2 regions of the Bacillus lumedeiriae genome follow, and region 2 is predicted to be linked to the other one. Evidence: riboswitches for the same ligand, from Rfam matches in the RefSeq annotation. Region 2 holds a riboswitch; the other holds the start of a gene.
The links. A riboswitch is a leader RNA that binds a small molecule or an ion and turns the genes downstream of it on or off. The one in region 2 is predicted to bind glycine.
Positions count from the first base shown of each region.

Region 1: linked by a shared signal. The riboswitch ahead of gcvT (glycine cleavage system aminomethyltransferase GcvT) and the one ahead of glyA (serine hydroxymethyltransferase) in region 2 are both predicted to bind glycine.

Region 1 covers NZ_JAUIYO010000001.1:260,740-264,158, forward strand. Annotated here, with positions in the region: gene gcvPA (aminomethyl-transferring glycine dehydrogenase subunit GcvPA) at 1-947, opposite strand, end outside; gene gcvT (glycine cleavage system aminomethyltransferase GcvT) at 970-2,070, opposite strand; glycine riboswitch at 2,169-2,250, opposite strand; glycine riboswitch at 2,254-2,344, opposite strand; gene QYG89_RS01390 (DEAD/DEAH box helicase) at 2,502-3,419, shown strand, end outside.
Region 2 covers NZ_JAUIYO010000013.1:44,076-47,494, reverse strand. Annotated here, with positions in the region: gene QYG89_RS13580 (M24 family metallopeptidase) at 1-658, shown strand, start outside; gene QYG89_RS13575 (cupin domain-containing protein) at 794-1,207, shown strand; glycine riboswitch at 1,387-1,487, shown strand; glycine riboswitch at 1,488-1,582, shown strand; gene glyA (serine hydroxymethyltransferase) at 1,672-2,922, shown strand; gene QYG89_RS13565 (serine dehydratase beta chain) at 2,938-3,419, shown strand, end outside.

The DNA.
Region 1 (3,419 bases), on a different contig from region 2:
TCACGCGCCTGCAGTGTCAGCACAAATCCGCGGCGGCCTTCATCATCATGTGTCTGGCCAACAAGACGGCCCGGCACTTTACGCATCAGCTTTTTCGTTACGGCAAAGTATCCACAATGTGGTCCGCCGAATTGAGCTGGAATACCGAATGGCTGTGCATCACCAATCACAATATCTGCTCCAAACTTTCCAGGAGGTGTCAACGCACCTAGAGAAAGCGGATTAGAAGAGACAACAAACATCGCTTTTTGTCCGTGAGCCGCTTTTTCTACTTCTGCAAGTGGTTCAACGGCGCCGAAAAAGTTCGGATATTGAACAATAACCCCCGCTGTGTCGCTGTCTACAAGCTGATTTAATTGATCAATATCTGTTACACCATTCATATGAGGTACTTCGATCACTTCAATGCCCTGTCCTTTCGCATACGTTTTTAATACGTCACGCGATTCAGGATGAACCGTTTCTGATACGAGTACTTTCTTCTTTTTCGTTTGAGCCGCGCTAAGCATCGCCGCTTCTGCTAAAGCTGTACCTCCATCATACATCGAGGAGTTGGCTACATCCATACCTGTCAATTCACAAATCATCGTTTGGAATTCAAAAATGGCTTGCAGCTCCCCTTGAGAAATTTCTGGCTGGTACGGTGTATAAGCTGTATAAAATTCAGAACGGGAAATGACGTGGTCCACAATGGACGGTGTGTAATGATCATATACGCCTGCCCCTAAAAAGGAAGCATATTGTTTTGCATTCGCATTTTTGGCAGCCATTGCACTCAATTCTTTTTTCAAAGCCGGTTCCGATTTTGCTTCCTTGATATCGTACAACCCTTGGAAACGTACTTGTTCAGGGATGTCTGCAAATAATTCATCAATTGTTTGAACACCAACTGCCGAAAGCATCTCTTTCTTATCAGATTCAGTCATTGGCAAATAACGATGTTTCATAACTTTTCCCCCTTCTCTCCTCTTATTTTGAACGTTTATAAAATGGCGGTTTCACTGTTTTTGCTGCTAGTTTTTTACCCCGGATCTCTACGAACAATTCCTGGTCTGGTACAGCCAGCTCGGCTTTGACTAATGCAAGACCAATATTTTTCTTTAATGTCGGTGATTGCGTACCCGTCGTTACGTGACCTGCCGCTTCTTCTCCTGAAAAAACGGGATAGCCATGACGCGGGATCCCCCTATCAATCATTTCAAGACCAATCAGCTTCCGCTTAGAGCCATTTTCCTTCTGCTCTTTTAAAGCTGTGAGTCCGATAAATTCTTCTTTATTTGTTTTAACAGCAAAGCCAAGGCCCGCTTCAATTGGCGATATATCTTCTGACAGTTCCTGACCATATAATGCCAGATTCGCTTCAAAACGCAATGTATCACGTGCACCCAGGCCGCATGGAACTAAGCCTTCCTCTTCGCCCGCTTCTAATAGATCCTTCCATATCTTCCCTGCATCGCCGCTTTGACTATAAATCTCAAAACCATCTTCTCCTGTGTATCCAGTCCGTGACACTAGAGCATGTGCACCATTGATGCTGACATGCTGGCGAAATGCAAATGACTTGATGTCTTGTAAGTCAACACCGGCTACAAGCTTTTGAAGAATGCTTTCAGCAGCCGGTCCTTGAATGGCAAGCTGCGCCCAATCCTGCGATACATTGTTTATTTGCACTTCTCCTGTCCCATGCTCTTTCAGCCACTGGAAATCCTTCTCGGTATTTGCGGCATTCACGACAAGCAGGTAGTCTTCTTCAGCCAGCATGTAGACGAGCAAGTCATCGATCGTACCTCCTTGTTCATTGCACATAATTGTATACATGGCACGGTCGGGCTGCAGCTTTGACAAGTCATTCGTCATCATTTTTTGCAAGAAAGCTAAGGCGTCTTTTCCCTTGACTGTAATCTCTCCCATGTGGGATACATCAAAAAGACCAGCCTTCGTCCGGACAGCTTCATGCTCCTCTTTAATACTTGAAAACTGAACAGGGAGCTCCCATCCACCAAAATCAATGGTTTTTGCCCCATATTGTTTATACAGTTCAAACAGCGGCGTACGCTTTAGTTCTCCCATTCTCCTGCCCCTTTCAATGCTTATTGTTTCATCGTCATTTTGCGGTTCCATCCGTTCTGAATATAAAAAAGGACAGAGAACAGCTTATAAAAGTTGTCCTCTGTCCTTGAACCTGAAAGTTTACCCCCATCAAATGGGCTGTCTTCTTTGGTGGTTTCGATGACGAAACACTCTCCAGAGATGCGTCCAGCAAGAGTTCTTTTGCCTGAGAGATTCACAAAAAGTTTGTTTGCTCCTTCGGCGCTGTATAAACAGTCTCTCCCCTTGCCTTCATTCGCTATATTTAATTAATAAATGGGTATACTATGAACACCTGATTAGAAACAATCAATAATGTTCGTTTTTTGCAAAATGACATAATATTTAGTTCCTTTACATCCTACCATTAAAGGTGAGGTTTCGGCAATACATTTTATAAAGGAGTTTTTAAAATGAACGTAGATATACACTTTAACCACGCATGGGAAGAAGAGTTAGAGAAAAGAATTGAACAAGATGGACCGTGGGGAAGCTGGTCGCTTTTTCAATCAACTGTAAAAATGGAAACACGAATGATGGTGTCGAATTTTGAAGGATTGTTAGCCCCTAAGTTTTTGCCAGGTCTCACTCCTCTTCCCCATCAGCTTGAAGCGGCAAGAAAAGTCATCGAGGAAATGAATGGAAAAGCCATTTTAGCCGATGAAGTAGGACTTGGGAAAACGATCGAGGCAGGACTCGTATTAAAAGAATATTTAATACGGGGTCTCGTAAAAAAAGTATTGATCTTAGCTCCCGCTTCCCTCGTTTCACAATGGGCTGATGAATTGAACACCAAGTTTTATATTCCAGCCGTGGCCCAGAAAAAGTTTTATGCCTGGGATCAATATGATATTGTCATCTCTTCCATTGATACAGCGAAACGAAGTCCTCACAAAGAAAAAATTTATGAACAAGACTACGATTTAGTCATTATTGATGAAGCTCATAAATTAAAAAATCATAAAACAAAAAACTATCAGTTTGTCCGCCATTTAAAAAAGAAGTTTTGTCTGCTCCTGACAGCGACGCCTATTCAAAATCGATTGGATGAAATGTTTCATCTCGTTTCACTGTTGAAGCCTGGTCATCTAGGAAGCGAAGGACAATTTACCGATCAATTTAAAAAAGGAGACCGGCAAGTACAAAACCACCAGCATTTAATGAAGCTGATGAATAAAGTGATGATCCGCAACCGCCGTCAGGACACAGGGGTAGAGTGGACGGCTAGAAAAGTGGAATCCATCAAAGTAACATTCACGGATGAGGAGCGTGCGCTTTACGACACACTTCAACAGTTTGTCCGCAGCCAGCCTCAGGAGATCAGCTCTGCC
Region 2 (3,419 bases):
CCGCGAAGGTGTGCCGGAATATGAAGTAGCTTTGCATGGAACAGAAGCGATGGTGCGTGAAATTGCCCGTACGTACCCTCATGCAGAACTTAGGGATACGTGGGTCTGGTTTCAATCCGGCATTAATACAGACGGAGCGCATAACTGGGCTACTTCCCGTAAACTGCAGCGCGGAGATATCCTAAGTCTGAACTGCTTCCCGATGATTGCTGGTTACTATACAGCTCTTGAGCGCACACTGTTCTTGGAAGATGTTTCTGAGCGTCATCTTGAACTCTGGGAGGTCAACTGTAAAGTACACAGACGCGGCCTTGAACTGATTAAGCCAGGTGCCAGATGTATGGATATTGCGGCTGAATTGAACGAGATCTACCGCGAGCATAATCTTTTAGCGAACCGTACGTTCGGCTATGGACATTCTTTTGGTGTGCTCAGCCATTACTACGGGCGGGAAGCTGGACTGGAACTTCGTGAGGATATCGAAACGGTACTAGAGCCAGGCATGGTTGTATCTATGGAGCCGATGATTATGATTCCAGAGGGAGAGCCGGGTGCAGGCGGTTACCGTGAGCATGACATTCTTGTGATTACTGAGAATGGGGTAGAGAATATTACTAAATTCCCATTCGGACCGGAGCATAACATTATTAAAAAGTAAGGTAAATCAACGTGTCAGACCTCACATCAACAATATACTCTACTGTAGAAGGAGTCCAATATACACAGTGTATTGGGGTGAGGTCAGACCTTTATGGGAATAGGTCTATCTATCAACTATTAAGAGGTGGAAAAATTGAGCCAAAAAACAATGAAACAAAGTGAAGTGGAACTTTTATGCAAAAAGCCAGGCATTCAATTAATTAAGGCAGGCACTTATACATTAAATGAAGTAGGAGAATTACGGGGCACGCCTGAACTAAAAGGACAAATTCTTGATTTGCCTCTTACAGATAAAAAAGATGTCTTAACATTAGGTTATTTTGCCCTGCAGCCTTCAGTAGATTATTCAGTAGAGTTTGATTTTGTTGAGGTTAAAATCGTGACAAAAGGAAAAATGATCGTGCGTGATGTAGAAGGAAACAAATATGTAGGCGAAGCAGGGGATGTTTTAATTTTTTCTCCGAAGACGACGGTTATTTTTGATGGAGAGAGTGACGGAGAAGCTGTTTACTTCAAAAATGTTGAGCCAAATCCTTCTTATTTGTAAAGTAGATCTTTTAGTGAGGTCAGAGAACAAGAAAATACGAAAATAAAAGTGAGCATTCAATGTGTACCGAAAGATCCTTACACAATTTTTCTGGCAGAGTATGGAAGTATATGCAAAAAGATTGACAGTTATATTCGTGTTAACTATTCTGAATATAATGAAAATTTAATAAAGTGCGGATGATTGTTGTAGGAGAGTGTGAAGTACATGCCACCGAAGGAGCAAGTTCCAAAAAGACCCTTGGAACCAATCTCTCAGGTAGATGAACTGCAACGGGACGCCACTCTGGAGAGAGCGTTGCTAAAACGCCACCAAAGGGGAAGACTCCATCGTAAATGGAGTTAAGCTCTCAGGTAAAAGGACAGAGAAGGGTAGAGAACATGAGATTACCCTTTTCTGTCCTTTTTGTGTACCCAAAAAAGCAGAAAAGGGAAGTCTAGACGACATTTCGAGGAGGAGTAAGAATGAGTTTGCAAAAAAATGATACAACGATTTTTGGAGCCATTGAGAAGGAAAAGCAGCGCCAGTATCACACATTAGAGTTGATCGCATCTGAAAACTTTGTCAGTGAGGACGTGTTAGAAGCAATGGGAAGCGTCATGACGAATAAATACGCAGAAGGCTACCCAGGGAAGCGTTATTATGGCGGCTGTGAGTATGTAGATGTTGCAGAACAGGCGGCGATCGATCGTGTAACAGAGCTGTTCGGAGCAAAGTACGCAAACGTCCAGCCTCATTCAGGTGCTCAGGCGAATCTCGCTGTTTTTTATGCTTTGTTGCAGCCAGGGGATAAAATTATGGGAATGAATTTATCACATGGCGGGCATTTAACTCATGGAAGTCCCGTCAGCATTTCTGGAAAGTGGTTTGACGTTGTCTCTTACGGAGTGAGAGAAGACAATCAGTTGATTGATTATGACGAGCTTGAGGAGATCGCCAAAAAAGAAAAACCAAAACTGATGATTGCAGGTACGAGTGCTTATCCAAGAACGATTGATTTTGCCCGTTTTAAAGAAATTGCTGATCAAGTGGGCGCGAAGTTAATGGTAGATATGGCGCATATTGCCGGGCTGGTAGCGGCTGGTCTTCATCCATCGCCTATCCCTTATGCAGATGTGGTGACGAGTACAACACATAAAACGTTAAGAGGACCACGCGGCGGCATTATTTTAACCAATCATGAAGAGATCATCAAAGCGATGAATAAATCTGTATTCCCAGGCATTCAAGGCGGCCCATTAATGCACATTATTGCGGCCAAGGCAGTGGCTTTCAAAGAGGCATTGCAGCCAGGGTTTAAACAATACGCCAAACAAGTGATTGAAAATGCTCAAACGCTTGGTGAGGCATTAAAGAAAGAGGGAGCCGAACTAGTCTCCGGCGGAACAGACAACCATATTGTGCTATTAGATGTACGTCCGTGGGGTCTGACAGGAAAAGAAGCGGAGAAGATACTTGAAGAATCCGGAATTACAGTCAATAAAAATACGATTCCATATGATCCGGAGAGTCCGTTTGTGACGAGCGGCATCCGTATGGGAACAGCCGCATTGACTACACGCGGAATGAAACAGGAAGAGATGGTACAAATTGCGAAAGTGATCGCAGCTGTTTTGGGGAGTAAGGGTGATCGGACCGTTTTAGAAGAGGCGAAGGAAATCACAAGAGCCATTTGTGAATCGTATCCATTGTTTCAACAACCAATCAATGTGTAAGAAAGGAGCACTTTCATGGAATTTCAAAGCTGCTTTGACATTATTGGACCAATCATGGTAGGGCCCTCTAGTTCTCACACAGCTGGTGTGGTATCTATTGGAAGATTTGTTTACGAGCTTTTAGAGGGATGCCCGGAGGAAGTGCACATTCTTTTTTACGATTCCTTCGCAGAAACATATCAGGGGCATGGGACAGATAAAGCATTGCTCGGCGGACTGCTTGGAATGGATACAGATGATCCGCACATTAGATATTCGATTGAACTAGCACATGAACGCGGGATGAACTGTACCTTCCAATTAGAAGAACATTGTCTCTATTTTGATCATCCGAATACAACGATTGTAACGGCTCGACGCGGCGCAGCGGTTGTCCGAGTTGGCGGAGCTTCTCTCGGGGGAGGCCTCTCTAAATTATTTATGATTGACGATGAAATGGTCGATATACGTTTGAGCACAAGCGATGACTTTTCAATCATTGTTGAAAAGTACCGTAA